Regions from separate parts of the Lactobacillus sp. W8093 genome, predicted to be linked through region 1. Evidence: riboswitches for the same ligand, from Rfam matches in the RefSeq annotation. Region 1 holds a riboswitch; each other region holds the start of a gene.
What was found. A riboswitch is a leader RNA that binds a small molecule or an ion and turns the genes downstream of it on or off. The one in region 1 is predicted to bind thiamine pyrophosphate.
Positions count from the first base shown of each region.

Region 2: another riboswitch for thiamine pyrophosphate. It lies ahead of H3T47_RS01090 (ATP-binding cassette domain-containing protein); the one in region 1 lies ahead of thiM (hydroxyethylthiazole kinase).
Region 3: another riboswitch for thiamine pyrophosphate. It lies ahead of H3T47_RS08530 (ECF transporter S component); the one in region 1 lies ahead of thiM (hydroxyethylthiazole kinase).

Region 1 is NZ_JACFRL010000002.1:43,189-48,673, reverse strand. It holds gene H3T47_RS01520 (LysR family transcriptional regulator) at 1-23, opposite strand, end outside; gene gap (type I glyceraldehyde-3-phosphate dehydrogenase) at 128-1,147, shown strand; gene thiE (thiamine phosphate synthase) at 1,249-1,914, opposite strand; gene thiD (bifunctional hydroxymethylpyrimidine kinase/phosphomethylpyrimidine kinase) at 1,925-2,728, opposite strand; gene thiM (hydroxyethylthiazole kinase) at 2,740-3,528, opposite strand; TPP riboswitch at 3,602-3,701, opposite strand; gene H3T47_RS01495 (hypothetical protein) at 3,956-4,213, shown strand; gene H3T47_RS01490 (alpha-L-fucosidase) at 4,586-5,485, opposite strand, start outside.
Region 2 is NZ_JACFRL010000001.1:227,345-232,829, reverse strand. It holds gene H3T47_RS01095 (energy-coupling factor transporter transmembrane protein EcfT) at 95-748, opposite strand; gene H3T47_RS01090 (ATP-binding cassette domain-containing protein) at 760-2,196, opposite strand; TPP riboswitch at 2,158-2,248, opposite strand; gene H3T47_RS01085 (AraC family transcriptional regulator) at 2,403-3,347, shown strand; gene htpX (zinc metalloprotease HtpX) at 3,381-4,277, opposite strand; gene H3T47_RS01075 (LemA family protein) at 4,294-4,854, opposite strand; gene H3T47_RS01070 (SLC13 family permease) at 4,969-5,485, opposite strand, start outside.
Region 3 is NZ_JACFRL010000012.1:50,251-55,735, reverse strand. It holds gene hpt (hypoxanthine phosphoribosyltransferase) at 18-587, opposite strand; gene H3T47_RS08535 (M42 family metallopeptidase) at 829-1,911, shown strand; TPP riboswitch at 1,984-2,073, shown strand; gene H3T47_RS08530 (ECF transporter S component) at 2,115-2,693, shown strand; gene udk (uridine kinase) at 2,787-3,428, opposite strand; gene H3T47_RS08520 (hypothetical protein) at 3,692-3,868, shown strand; gene H3T47_RS08515 (PTS sugar transporter subunit IIB) at 3,954-4,289, shown strand; gene H3T47_RS08510 (PTS lactose/cellobiose transporter subunit IIA) at 4,301-4,672, shown strand; gene H3T47_RS08505 (6-phospho-beta-glucosidase) at 4,723-5,485, opposite strand, start outside.

The DNA.
Region 1 (5,485 bases):
ATATATAAATCGTTAAAATTCATAATACTCCATATCATTAAAAGTGATAACCCTATTACAATCTCGGATTATGCAGAGTGAATTTGTTTTAATATACTAATTTTGTAATCTAAAGGGGGAACTTATTATGACTACAAAAATTGGTATTAATGGTTTTGGTCGCATTGGTCGGCTTGCTTTACGGCGCATTTATGAAGTGGCCAGTGATGACATCGAAATTGTCGCAATCAACGACTTAACTTCACCAGCTATGTTAGCACATTTATTAAAATATGATACTGCGCATGGTCAATTTAATCATGAAGTAACTGCTACAACTAATAGTATTGTAATTGATGGTAAAAATATTCCGGTTTATGCGGAAAAAGATGCCAGTCAAATTCCGTGGGTTAAAAACGATGGAGTTAAAATAGTACTTGAATGCACTGGATTTTATACTTCAACTGCAAAATCCCAAGCTCACCTTGATGCCGGTGTTAAAAGAGTATTAATTTCTGCTCCTGCAGGCAATATGAAAACTATTGTCTATAGCGTAAATGATGATCAATTAACTGACTCTGATCAAATTATTTCCGCAGGCTCATGTACCACTAATTGTTTAGCACCATTAGCACAGGCAATGAACGATGAATTTGGCATTCAGGTGGGCATTATGTCTACAACGCATGCCTATACTGCTTCACAAATGTTACAGGATGGACCTGATCGTGGTGGCAACGTCCGTAATGCTCGTGCCGCTGTCGCTAATGTTATTCCGCATTCAACTGGAGCAGCTAAAGCGATTGGACTAGTTATACCTGAACTGGATGGCAAACTTACGGGTATTGCTCAACGAGTCCCTGTTATTTCTGGTTCTATTACTGAACTAGCCGCTATTTTGGGAGAGAAAGTTACAGCTGAAGAATTTAACGCTAGAATTAAAAAGCATACCGAAGGCAATGCTTCTTTTGGCTATAATGACGACCAAATTGTGTCATCAGATATTATTGGCACTGAATTTGGTTCGGTATTTGATCCAACTCTCACCCAAGTTGAAACTGGAGATAATGGGGTACAACTAGTTAAAGGCTACGCCTGGTATGATAATGAGTCCGGTTTTGTAGCCCAAATGATTAGAACACTGCAAAAGATTGCCCAGCTAGGTTAATTCCAAAAATTAACTGATATTTTTATCAATTTATAACTGTTTATTATCAATAAAAAATGGTTCTGCCAAGTGCAGAATCATTTTTTTGTTTTTAAAATATACTAGTCATTTTTCACCCATGGCGCTGTGAGCATTTGACTAACGGTCTGCTTAATATCATTGCTTTGAGCAATCAAAGAAATGACCGCAGCTCCAGCTGCTTTAGTTTTAGCAATTGCGCTTAAGTCGCTAGCGGTAATCCCACCAATAGCAACAATTGGCCTGGTTGTGCTTTTGACCAGTTGGCTTAAGCCGGCAATACCAATTTCGGGGTCGGCATCACTTTTAGATTGGGTGGCATAAATTGGGCCACTGCCATAATAATCAATTCCGCTAATTTTATTGGCTTGCTCAACTTGCGTTAAATTCGAGCAGGAATAGCCGATAATCATCCGACCGCCAACTTCTTTAATGACCTGTCTGATTTCTTCATCGCTTTGACCAACATGAACGCCTTCGGCATGAACTTGTTGTGCCAGCTGAACATCATCGTCAATGAAGAAGGGCACGTGATATGCATAACACAATTGGTGCAGCTTTTGCGCCATAGGGAGTCTCTCGGCTTCACTTAAAGTTGAATTAGAACCCTTGTCCCGCAATTGAAAAGCAGTAATACCTGCAGCAAGAGCTTCTTCGACTATGCCTGGTAATGTTTTACCTTCTGGCACGTCCTGACTGCCACAAATAAAGTAAGCATGTAAAAAATCAGTGTTAAAGTTTTTCATTATTTCTCCTAAATTACTGACCCCAATGATTTAAAGGGCCATGACCATGACCAACTTGAATGGTTTCCTTAATAGTTTTAGTAACGTACTTTTTAGCAATTTTAATTGCCGTAGGCAAACTTTGACCTAAAGCCAGCTGGGCTGTAATTGCTGCAGCTAAGGTATCACCGGTGCCGTGAGTGCGTTCGGTATGTATTCTGGAACTGCTGACCCAAAGATCGGAACCATCAGCAAATAAAGCATAATCTTTTACTTGATCGCTACTTGCATGACCGCCTTTAATTAGCACATTTTTAACTCCCATATCTTGTAATTTATGAGCTAATTCTGGATATTGATCTTGCATTTGTACCTTGATGCCAGTTAAAGTTTCTGCTTCTGGCAAGTTGGGTGTTATTAGATCGGCTAAAGGCAGCAATTCGTTTTTAACGGTGGCGACAGCATCTTGACTTAATAATGGAGCACCACCCTTAGCAACCATTACTGGATCTATGGTAATAGGACCAAAGTCATACTTTTGCAAATTAAGTGCAACTTGGTGAACATGAGCTGCATCACCTAACATTCCCGTTTTACAAGCACGGATGCGGAAATCTTCTGCCAGAGAGGCGAATTGGGCATCGATCATTTCTAAAGGTAGTAAAAAAGATTTTTGCACACCTAAAGTGTTTTGTGCTGTCACGGCTACCACTACAGCTGTCCCAAATACTTTTTGCATTTGAAAAGTTTTAAGGTCAGCCATTATCCCGGCACCACCACCAGAATCTGTACCGGCAATGGTTAAAACTTGGGGAAAAGAATTAATTTTTTCAGTCATCATAAAGTTCCTTAATCAAAATCAGCAATTTGTTCAATATCTACGGCTTTTACTTTATACAAATAATCCATGAGATACATGCCAAAAGTACCTGGTCCGACATTGGGATGATCTTGAACTACTAATTGACCAGCGCAACTGAAAACTAAAGCACCTATTTGAGCTGCTTCAAAAGGATCGTTAGCAACTGCAGTAAATGCTGTAACAATACTAGTCAACATGTCACCAGAGCCCACGTGGGTTTTAAAAAGGGGCGAGCCGTTATGTATATGCGCTAGTCTTTTGCCGTCGCTGATTGTATCTGTAGGACCACTGGCAATAACTGTACAGTGGTATTTCTGCGCTGTTTTTGCAGTAATTTCATCAATATCACCAGAACCGGAGCCTGCATCAATGCCCTTTGAATTCCACTCAAAATCACCTAAGGCAGCGATCTCACCAATATTGCCGCGAATAATACTCGTATGAAAATCCCACAAAAGCTTATCTGCAATTTTATAGCGATATTCAACCGCACCAACGGCTACGGGATCAAACACTATCGGTTTATTATATTGTCGTGCTAAATCTTCCACCTTTTTAATGTGATTAATTTGCTCTTTGGTTAAACAGCCAATGTTAACTGTAACAGCAGAAGCCAGCCGCACTATTTCTTCAGCTTCAGCGACTTCATTGCTCATAATTGGTGAAGCACCAATAGCATTAACAGCATTTGCCACATCCTGAACTGTTACAAAATTGGCAATGTTGAAAATAACAGGATTTTGCGCTCGTAATTTGTCTAATAATTCTAACTGCATTATATTCTCCTAATTAACTGTCTTTAAAATTTTGATTAATAAAAAAAGCTTTAGCATGTGAAAATGCCAAAGCTTAACAGGTTCGACACGTTCCTACGCAAGTGTTAACTTACAGGTTCAAAGGGTCTGAAATAATTTTCATCTCAGCCAAAAAGGCACCCCTCGTGTTATCGCTTTCAATTATAACGAAATTAATGCTAGATTACAATGTCATGTTTTGCTGCTTAATATGATTCTGCTTATAATATCAAGCTTTCTTTACATAATCTAACCAAGTATTTTGTCAAGTAAAGCAAATGATTATAGCAGCTGCTTTTTTTAGATCAAAAAAATTAGCCAATTACTCGCTGCCTAAATTTTTATGCTATATTATACTAAATAAAATTAATTAATTAATTTTTAATATTAGGCGAAAGGAGCGGTCATGATGAAAAAGAAAATTACAAATACAGATCGAAATAACGCGCTTCATACACTTTTTATAGAACATAAAATTGATAAAATATTTTTACCTATTGCAGCAGTGTTTGTGGCCTTTTTATGGTTATCAATTTTGTTTAATTTTGCTGTTTTCGTTAAAGTGATTACTGTGGTTTTTGTTGTTGTGCTGCTTTATTTCGCAATATGTACATTTTTTGAAATACATGATTGGTACAAGAGAAAACATGATAAGGACAAATTTTAAAAGTAATTTTGCAAGACAATTTTAACTTAATTTTCTGAAATTTAAATACAAAAATGTCCAGTAAATTAACACTTGTTTGAATGGTGAAACAAATTCTTTAAAGAACCGGTGACTATTAACTACAAGAGGTTCTTTTCGTGGGTCATTCTTGTGCTAATCGTGACTAACATTGGTAAAAAGGGGAAAGTCAAAGCGTTAAAGACTGCTAAATTAGAATATGACACAAACAGTAGTAAGTCGGACCCGATAAACTATGCCACTATTTTATTGATACTAATATCGCCACAGGTGAAAAAGCCCCAAAAGTTGTCTAACTTTTGGGGCTCACCACCTTATTATGGTAATTTATTAGTCTTTTTATTTAAATGAAGTTCAATAAATCTTGGCTACACGCTCTACCAAGTTGGTTCCGTACTCGAATCCGTCTGCTTTAACTATCAGTTGGCTTTTTTCTGGCAGTTGTTTAAACGCCACGTTAGTGCCATTATCCAGCCAAACAATGCGCTCGATCTTTTGGGGCGGAAAATTATTAAATACTATTTCTCGCATTTTTTCTCCTCCCAGTACTACGTTTTGATTGCCAACATTACCCAGATTATCCACAAATAAATAATTACCCTTAATAAAATCATTATCATTTCCAGCAGCGGTGTAAGTTTTATGCTCAAAATTGTTGGTGTTATAGACTGCTTCTTTATTAATTGCCATCCATTGTTTAATAATTTCTAGTAACGACAGGCAATGAATATTTAAAGAGCCATCAAATTCTGGGCCCACGTTAATTAATAAATTTGCCCCCACTTTGCGAGTGTGACAAATTTGTTCAATTAAGTGCCGCGCCGAAACATAATTAAGGTCATTTTGGGCATTGCCCCAATGTCTGTTTAGAGTCAATGAGGTTTCAGCAGCAAAATAACGATTATTTTGAAAATGGTTGATTACTTGAGGGTTGCCTCTTTCAAAAGTCAGGACGTCCACTTTTCGTCCGTCACTTATTCCTTGCTTTCCTAATCCGGTGTTGTTGGTAATAATAGCTTGTGGCTGCAGTTTTCTAATTTCCTGATAAAGCTGCTCATCCTGCCAATCAGCGTTGGGTTTGTTCCAGTTACCATCAAACCAGAAACCGCCAATTTTGCCATAATTAGTGCAGAGAATTCCGATTAGCTGGCGTAATTCCTTTAAATATCCGTTAAAATCTGCCTGATATTTTTTATTATGCCAATCATAAGTAGCGTAGTAAATAAATGGTGCAATTCCTTGCTCATGGCACTC
Region 2 (5,485 bases), on a different contig from region 1:
ATGACCCGTGACAGCGAATTAATTGCGTATAAAGCAGTGTTGCTATTATAGAGCATTTATAGCAAAGAAAAAGTGGACATAAACGTCCACTTTTTTATTTTAATGTGAATAAAGCCAAGTTTACTAAAAGAAGGATAATGATAGCTGTTAACCAGTCACTTTTTTTAATAGGAATGGAAACAATGACGGAGCGTTTAGCATTTTCCTGATAGCCATGAGATGCCATTCCTTGTGCCAGATTTTCGGCTGAATTAAGAGCCACTAAGATCGCTTTAAAATAGAGAACGGGTGACCAAAAGCTCAGGTAAACGCCGCGCATCATGCCGGCAGTCCGAATTTGTTTAACGGCTGTTTTCATTCGCGGCACAATATTGAGAGCAGCTAAAACGCCATAAGCAAACTTACTCGGTAAATGAAAGTTTTGTTCAAAAGAGCGAGCTAAGTCCGTGGCAGTGGTTCCAATTGAGACACAGTAAATCGTCAGCGTATAGACATAAACACGGCTGGCTAAACTCAGTGCATTTTGCAAGTTAGGTTGCGGTGCAAACCAATATAAAGTGGCAAAAACCGTAAATGCGGCAATTAGGGGCATTAAGAGTGTTAGCAGCAAATTCTTTAATTTAATATGTTTGTAAATTAGATAAATTAATGCAAAACCGATGATTAACAAATTGGTGCATAAACTGGACTTAAGAGATATTTCTAATGAAATAATTAGTGCCAGAAAAAATTTGAAACTAGGATTCATTTTTGATAGCCTCACTTATTTGTATAGCTTAAATGCTGGTCTTGAAAAACAAGATGATAGTCGCACCAATCAGCCAAATTAGTTAATTCGTGACTAATGATTAATAACGTTTGGTTGCGGGCCTTTTGGCTTTTTCTCAATAATGTCATTACTTTACCTGCAGAAACCGTATCTAGTCCGCTAAGGGGCTCGTCAATCAGCAATACGTCTTGATCAGAGATCAGCATTAACAAAATTTGCAGTTTCTTCTGTTGGCCACCGGATAATGAGTAAACAACATGATCAAGCAAAGAATCAAGTTCAAGATAAGATAGTGTTTCATTTATTTTCTCATCCGTAAAGAAAGAATTAGTTCGGTGCTTTTTGCTCAGATTAATTTCATCCGCCACTGAAACGTTGATGAACTGATCACTTGCACTTTGAAAAATTTGCCCGACTTTAAGCAGGTACTTGCGGGTCGCTAATTTGTTAATTTCCTGATTGTGGTAAGTGATACTGCCAGAATACGGCAACATTTTAGTTAATGCGTTAAATAGCGAAGTTTTGCCCACACCGTTTGCTCCTGTTATCAGGGTAGTTTTACCAGCAACAATGTTTAAATGTTCTTGCTTGAGAAGCAAACGATTTTGATAAATTCGGGTATTTTGCAGCGTAAAACAATTTTGCTCGTTTTGTTCTGGCAGAGCAAAAGAATAAGAGGCAGCCATCATACTTTTCTGTAACAGCTGTTCTTTTTCATCTGGTGCAAGTTGCACTATTTTTTTACCCTGAAATTGAAACAGGTTATCACAAATGCCTTCATAACCAGATAATACGTGGTCACTCACAATGATTGTTTTGCCCTGATCGCGCAAATGGGCTAGTTTAGCAATCAAAAACTTGCGGGCTGCAGGATCGCAACTGGCAAACGGCTCATCGAGTAAAAAAAGGTCAACATTCATTGCAATTAAAACGGCTAAAGCTACCCGCTGCTGTTCGCCGCCAGACATGGTATTAATTTTTTGATCAAGCAAATAATCAATTTGGGCAAACTGAACGGCTTCATTTAGACGCTTCTCATACTGCTCTTTGGTTAGGCATAAGTTTTCAAGTGCAAAAATGATTTCCTCACGTGGCGTTGCCATCGTGAACTGCTCACCGGCACTTTGAAACATCATTGCTGATTTTAATCCGGCTAAAGTCACAGTGCCGCTTAAGTGACCGGCAAATTTAGGGTATAAGTCTGCTAAAATTTTTAATAATGTAGACTTGCCGCAGCCGGTAGGGCCAACTAATAATGAAAATTCTCCCGTAGGAATTTTTAAATTAATATCAGTTAATATTTGATTTTCTTTATCGTATGAAAAAGTGAGGTTATTTAATTTAATCAATTTAGTTACCAAAAAAATCGTCAGGAGAATACCTGACGACGTAAAATCTTTCGTTTTCCCTTCGCTGGCATTATCCATAGCAGGTTCAACGGGTATATTCTCAGCCTATACGGCACCCCGATATTATTTTCATTATACCTAAAAGAATTTTTATTGTCTAGACTGATTAGTCTTGCTTTTAACGGCCTGTAATAATTGTGAAATAACAAAAATTTATTAGCAATCTGCCAATTTGCTATATAATAAATTTATGAAAATAAAAAATAAAACAAGAAGGTGACGTAATGGCGGCAGTTAAGTTAGAACAATATTTGGCTAGTGTCTTGGACTCAAAAAAGTCGGACACAAATGAGATAAGAATAAAGCCGGGAAATGAAGATTTTAATTTATTCAGTGCTTTTTTGGAAAATCGTAATACTGGGATACATCGTTATCAAACTACAGGCTTAACCATTCTTTATTTGGCAAAAGGAGCAGTCAAAACCAGGATTAACGCTCAGGAACTTACTTTGGGTGCTGGTAATATTATTTTTTTACAGAAGAAATGCAACTACGAGATTTTAAAACCAAGCCATAAAGATATTTTAGTTAAACTTGAATTTGACCCTAATTTAACTATGCAAGATTTTCTAGGTGATTACTCAAAACTGAATCGTGAAGAAAAGGGTCTACTTAAAAAAATTACTACAGCTTTTGATCAGAAACGCTTATTAAGTATGAGCGGCACGCCAATGTCTAAATCCGCTCATCTAGTTAAAAAAGTAATTGATGAATATCTCAATCAAAATCTTTTTGCACGCAACATAATTATGGCAGAACTTAATTTGCTCTTATTTTTAGCAATTAGAAGCCAAGACTTAGCTGCTGAAACTAGGTTGATTACTAATCATCAGTTTGCTCAAACCGAGTTAGAGCAGTATATTGATGCTCATTTCACTGATGTCAGCCTTAATGATGCAGCCAAGTATTTTGGCTTTAACCCCAATTATTTTTCAAGTTTGGTTAAACAAAAAACGGGCAAAAGTTTTATGGAACATGTTGATGAAAGACGTATGCAGGAAGCGCGAAGTTTGCTGGCACGCCCGGATATCTCTGTTAAGGAAATAATTACCCGTGTAGGTTATAGCGGCAAATCATTCTTTTATAAAAAATTTAGTGAATATTACCATGAAACGCCCGTGCAGATGCGTGCAGAACTATTTCGACAAGCAAATATCAACTTAAAATAAAAGCAGCCTTACTAGAAAAGGCTGCTTTATTTATTACATTTTTTCCAAGCGTTTAATTCTATCCGCTGTCGGCGGATGACTGTCAAATAAATGCGTAAAACTGCGTCTTTTGCGTAATGGATCCTCAATATACATTCCCGCACTGCTCGGATCGGCTTTTTTCATTGGTGCAGAACCGTCAATTTTCTCTAGCGCCGAAATTAATCCTTGAGGATTGCGCGTTAATTCAACTGACGAAGCGTCAGCCAAGTATTCCCGATTACGCGATAATGCCATTTGCGCTAAGCTGGCACAGATCGGACCCAGAATTAACACAAACAAAATAGCTATAACTTTGAAAATCACAACAATAGAACCGCCGTTGTTGTCGTCTCTATCTCTATCATCGTCAATCCACCAGATGTAGCGGCTGGCAATTCCCGATAAATATGAAATGACGCCAACCAAGACTGCAGCAATAGTAGAAACCAGAATGTCATAATTTCTAATATGAGAAATTTCATGACCTAAGACGCCCTCAAGTTCTTCGCGGTTCATCATGTCAAGCAAGCCTTGTGTCACTGCTACAGCAGAATGGTTAGGATCACGTCCTGTCGCAAAGGCATTGGGACTAGGATCGGCAATAATAAATACACGCGGCATCGGCACCTGTCCCACAAGTGCCATGTCCTCTACAACGTGCCAAAGTTCTGGATTATCCTGCTCATGGACTTCTTGGGCATGATTAAGACTCATTACCATGTTGGCTGGGTTAGGCAAGACAATTAGCATATAAATGATACTAAAAATGACGGCAATAACTAACCCTAGGACGGGTCGATCACTAAAAAGATAGCCTAAGCCTGCCCCTACAAGTGCCAAAATAATAACAAACAGACCCATAATACCAACGGTCTTACGCTTATTGCTGGCAATTTGTTGAAATAACATAAAAATAACCTAGTATTTAAAATTTAACTTTAGGTACTTCTTTTTCCGACTCGTTAGTTTGTAAGTAATCAACTTTCTTAAAGCCGTGAATATGAGCAACTATGTTGGATGGGAAAGTTAAAAGTTTTTGATCATATAAGGCAGCTGATGAATTGTACAGTTGTCTGGAATAAGCAATCTTGTTTTCAGTGTTAGTTAATTCTTCTTGCAATTTCAAAAAGTTTTGATTTGCTTTAAGATCAGGATAATTTTCTGATAAAGCAAAAATTGACTTAAGGGCATCGGAAATTTGGTTAGAAACCTTCAGAGTTTGAGCATGGTCATCGCTAGGAATATTTGTTAACTGGTTACGCAAATGAACAACGTTTTCTAAAGTTTCTTTTTCGTGTTTAGCGTAACCTTTAGTAGTTTCGACCAAGTTAGGGATTAGATCATTACGCCGCTTCAATTGTACGTCGATCTGGCTCCAAGACTCATCGGTGTAAACCTTGGCTTTTTGTAAACCGTTGTATACTGCAATGTAAACTATAACTAATAAAATAGCAATTATTACAATTATCCAAGTTAAACTGATCATAATTTTCCTCCTTAATTTATATCAATCAATTATAACTGATTATGAAGCTTTTGAATATAAAAAAGAAGCTTATGCTATCTCTCATTAGCAAAGCTTTACTGATATTATTTATTATTAAATTAATAAAAGACCCCAGCCGGCAACAGTTAGAACCAGCAGACCAATAAACTGCATTACGGACCATTTCTTGAAGAATTCTCCTCTTGAAACTGTGGCGTTTTGGGTAAATGTTTTTAATACCAGCATGTTAGCCATTGAACCGATTGGAGAGCCAAAGCCGCCGATATTGGAGCCGAGAAATAATGCCTCCGCGTATGGCGTAAACTTACCAACTAAAATAGTTGCAGGAACATTGCTGATAATTTGACTGGAGATAATCGAGGTAAAGTAGGTCGAGCTTTCCGAATTGATCATTGTGTGAATGATACTGACAATCATCGGAATCTGTTGAATATCACTAATAAAAATAAAAAAGCAGGTAAAAGTTAATAGCAGAGCAAAGTCTACTTTAAGTAAAATTCTGGGATTGATTAATAAAGCCAGTATAATTGCCACAATCATCGGAATGGCAACGTTAATTACCTTAAAGACCCCTAAGAAAAATAGGGCAAAAACCGCAGTCGTAATGATT
Region 3 (5,485 bases), on a different contig from region 1:
AATGCCAACTCCTTTTTTTATTTATTATTAACTAATTTAATAATTTCGGGTTTTAGTACACCAATGTAACGCAAGTTACGGTAATAATTCATAAAGTCTAAACCATAACCTACAACAAACTCATTGCCAACTTTTGAACCATAATATTCGACTTCAACGTCACTTGTCCTATTGGCTTCTTTATTAAGCAAAACGCAACACTTGACACTTTTAGCTCCGCGTTTTTTGAGCAAATTCTTCATGTATTCCAATGTAAGACCGGTGTCAACAATATCTTCAACAATTAAAACGTCACGATCTTTAACATCAGCAGCCAAATCTGAAATAAGTTTAACTTCTCCAGATGATTCCATTTCATCGCCATAGCTGGAAACATCAAGAAAATCAATTTCCGCTTTGACATCCATTTCTCTAACCAAATCGGTTAAAAAGAAAATAGCTCCCTTAAGTGCACCTACAATTAAAGGCTTCTTACCAGCATAGTCAGCAGTAAGCTGTTTGCCCAGCTTAACACACATATTATGGATGTCTTCTTCAGTAAACAATTTGTGATCAATAATATTATTAATGTTGTCGGTTTTTGGCATTTATCTACCCTTCATTTAAAACAATCTAAATTCCTAATAAATTTGATTATATCATTTTTTGGTCAAAAAAACAGATTATTTTTGTCAATTTACGTAATTTATGGAGCTAATTACGTACAAAAAGTATATATATTGTTAAAAGCAGTAGGATTATTTGCAAATCAACTTAAAGCACTAGTTTAATTAACTGTGACTTTGGTACAATGAAAGATAAGATATTTTAAGTGAAAGGCCGAATAAAATGGATAAAAAACAAGAAATAAAGATGCTTAAAGCTTTTTCAAACGCTAATTCAACATCAGGATTTGAAGAGGAATTTGTTAAGCTTTTTACTGAAACTGTACATGACTTTGCTAATGTCAAGGTTGACGGCATGCTCAATGTGTATGCCAGTAAAAAAGAGAATAAGCCGGATCGACCAGTTATCCAGCTTGATGCGCACTCTGACGCTGTCGGCTTTATTACGCAAGCAGTTCGTCCCAACGGAATGATTAAGTTTGTACCACTTGGCGGTTGGGTAAAGTATAATATCCCAGCTTTACGCGTTAAGATTAAGAACCGTGCTGGTGAATATGTGCCGGGAGTGGTTGCTACTAAACCACCGCATTTTATGACAGAAGAAGAAAGAAATAATGTCCCTGATGTAGCTGATATGTCAATCGATGTTGGCTCCAGTTCTCGTGCTGAAACTATTAATGACTATCAAATTGACACTGGCTGTCCTATTTTTGTTGATGTGAAGTGTGAATACAATGAAAAAACCGGCTTATTTTTCGGTAAAGACTTTGACGATCGCTTTGGCGCTGCTGCCATGGCAGATGTCCTTGATAATTTAAACGGTGAAGAAACCGATTTTAATGTCGTAGCGGCACTTTCAAGTCAGGAAGAAGTTGGTTTGCGCGGAGCTTATGTGACTGCCAGAGCTATCAAGCCAGATTTAGCAATTGTCCTTGAATCATGCCCAGCAGATGATACATTTACACCAGATTGGCTGTCACAAACAGGATTAAAACGTGGTCCGATGCTGCGTGATATGGATACGTCATTTTTACCAAACCCTAAGTTTCAACAGTATGCTTGTGCTATGGCTGATCAAAATCATATTCCGTATACTCGTTCTGTTAGAACTGGTGGCGGTCAAGATGGTGCTGCGATTTACTATGAAAATGGCGCCCCGACAATTGTTATCGGCATTCCAGTGCGTTATGAACATTCGCCATATTGCTTTAGCGCCTATAGCGATTTTAAAGCTGCTGTTGATCTGACAGTAGCCATTATCCGTGATTTGACTAAGGAAAAATTAGCTAGTTTTAGTCAATTTTAATCAGTCTAAAAAAACTATCTTCAAAATTGACCAGAAAAATTATTTAACTTGTGTTATACTAATAAAAATTAAATAAGTCACTAGGGGTGCCAAAAAGCTGAGAAATACCCTCCGAACCTGAACGGGATAATACCTGCGCTAGGGAAGTGTTCAATTAGTTAATGATGATACTCCTAATGACATGTTAAGTTAGGAGTATTTTTATGTTTACAAGATCATCAAAGTGGAATGTAAAGTCAATCATCTTAATTGCACTGATTGGAATTATTATGGGTGTCATTTATACCTATGGCTTTAATTGGGCATTTAATTTAGTTAAAATGTTACTGGTTCCAACTGGCTTTGCCCCGGTCACAGACACTGTCTTTTCAGGTTTATGGCTTATGGCAGGACCTTTAGCAATGTATTTTGTCCCTACAGTGGGTTCTGGTACAGTTGGCGAATTATTGGCTGCCGTTGTGGAAATGGCAATCGGGGGCCAATGGGGAGCCACAACCATTTTATCAGGAGTTATCCAAGGTGCTACCAATGAAATTGGCTTCTTTCCTAAAAAGGAACGTTACCAAAAATTCACTTGGAAAAGTGTTCTGACTGGTGCATTTTTTGCTTCATTTGGTTGTTTTATACCTTCATATATTTTATACGGCTGGAGCAAGTTCAGCATGCAAGTTCAAATTGTAATGTTTATTACCAATATTATTTCAGCCCTAGTTTTTGACGGAGTTTTGGTTAAATTGATTACTAATTTATTTGACAACGCTTTAAAACCAAAAATTGATTAGTTAATTTGTTAATAAAAAAAGAGTATTGCGAGCAAAGTAACCCCCAAATTTAGGACAAATTTGGGGTCACTTCAAAAAAGCAATTACTCTTTTTTATTTTTCCTTTTGACTTAAAATTGAATGCACCTTTGTAGTTAACATGTCAATTGCCACATCGTTTTTGCCACCTTCAGGTACAATGATATCAGCATAACGCTTAGTGGGTTCTATGAACTGATGATACATGGGCTTGACCGTATTCAAATATTGTTCAATCACTGAATCAATAGAACGACCACGTTCACTTAAGTCCCGCTCTAGTCTTCTAATAAAACGAATATCATCATCTGTATCGACATAGACTTTGATATCCATTAAATCACGTATTTCTTTATTAGCTAAGACTAAAATTCCTTCAAGAATAATAATATCAGCAGGTTCGGTGTGGACAGTTTCTTTGCTGCGAGTATGTTCTTTAAAATCATAAACAGGCATTTCAATGGGTTGATAATTCAAGAGATCACTTAGCTGTTTTCTAAGTAAAGGAACATCAAAGGCGTCAGGATGATCATAGTTAATATTCATCCTCTTACTCATGGGGATGCCGGTGTTATCCTTATAATAAGAATCCTGCGTCATAATTAAAACGTGTTCATCTTCTTGCATTTGAGCAACGATTTTTTGTGCAATGGTAGTTTTTCCGCTGCCTGAGCCACCAGTAATACCAATCACAACAGGCTTTTCAAGTCTAGACATTATGCCACTCCCTTTTTAATCCTTAAACATTTTACTTTACTTTGTCTTTAATTACCAACAGTTAACGTGAATTTACTTATTCTCGCCAATTTTTTAAAAATATGGTTTAAAATGCGACTTAATTTTTATATTATAAAATGTGAAAAAGGTAATATAAGCTAATTAATAGTAGGTGCAAAATGAATGATTTGGCATCATCCGGCTCCTCATTTTAAAAAATTGTTGCGCATTCATTTTTGCAGGGCTTTGAAAGAGACGCTGCCATGCTTACTGCTATTTGCCAGACTAATTTTGATGAGGAAAATTGTGATACATGTAATAAAAGGTTAATTGAAGGCAATGATGAATTATTAGTGGGATTTGACTTAGCCATTGGCGGTAATAATAAAATGGACTGTTCACATCCATTAAAGCTATTATCTTTTTTTATGAAAAAATAATATTCGTATTAGTAAGCGCTATTTTAATAGTGCTATAATGGAGAAGACAAATCATAAGATACATTTTAGGAGGAATAGGATTATTATGGCTGAACAAACAATTATGCTCAACTGCAGTGCAGGAATGAGTACTTCGTTACTAGTAACTAAAATGCAAAAAGCAGCTGAAGAAGAAGGCATTGATGCAAAAATTTTTGCCTGTCCAGCTGCAGAAGCTGATCAGCATATTGAACAAGACGAACTTGATTGTGTATTGCTTGGGCCACAAGTTCGTTATATGGAAGATGACTTTAAAAACAAAGTTAAAGGTAAGGGCAAAGATGGCAAAGATATTCCTCTGGGAGTAATCGAAATGCGTGCGTATGGCATGATGGACGGCAAAACAGTTTTGCAACAGGCTGAAGATTTAATTAATGGTTAAAGGTGGTTGAAATGGCTGAACAAGAAACCTCTGCTCAAAAAGAACAAGAAACATTAGAAGCTGCTATGGGTCTGATTGCAAATGGCGGTAATGCTAAGAGTCTTGCTTTTGAAGCAATTCGGTTAGCTAAAAAAGGTGATATTACTGGAGCCCGTGCCAAGTTAAAGGAATCAGACGAATCTTTGAATGATGCGCATAACTCTCAAACTGGTATGCTTACTAAGGAAGCCCAAGGCGAACATACCAAAGTTACTCTTTTAGTTGTTCATTCACAGGATCACTTGATGAATGCTATCACTTTTAGAGACCTGGCAGGAGAGATAGTTGACCTTTATGAGAAACTTTATCAGGCAAATGCACTGCAAAAAGAATCTCAAAATTAACAAGAACTAATTAAAAAAGTGAAGCTGCATTTGCAGCTCCACTTTTTTTGTTAATTTAAATCTAGACCATTAGTTTTGATTACTTTTTTATACCAGTAAAAAGAATCCTTGCGTGAGCGTTTTAAGGTACCCTGACCAGCATCATTTTTGTCAACATAAATAAAGCCATACCGTTTATCCATTTGTCCTGTTCCTGCAGACACTAAATCAATTGGTCCCCAAGGTAGATAACCCATTAAATCTACGCCGTCCATTGCAACTGCCTTTTCCATTTCTGAAATATGTTTTCTTAAATAATCAATTCGATAATCGTCGTGAATAGCGCCATCTTTTTCCACTTTATCGTAAGCCCCCAAGCCGTTCTCAACAATAAATAAAGGTTTATGATACCGATCGGTTAAGTGATTTAAGGCGATTCTTAAGCCTGTAGGATCAATTTCCCAGCCCCAATCGCTTCTTACTAAGGTGGGATTCACGGCTATCGCTTGAGCTAAATCGTTTAATTTATCAGGTTTAACATTCTGGGCTGAAACAGTCGTTGTTTGGTAGTAACTAAATGCAACGTAATCAACTGTACCTTCTTTTAAAACAATTCTGTCTTCATCACTAATGTCAGGACGATAGCCATTTCGTTCAATATAGGCTTCAACTTCTTGGGGATATTCACCAAAGACATGAACGTCAGAGAACCAGTCACGGCGTTGTTCGAACTTATCAGCTAGCAGCACATCATCTGAAGAAGGTGTTAGTGGTCTAACTGGCGAATAATTAATCATACAACCGATTTGAAAATCAGGATTGATCTTATGACCA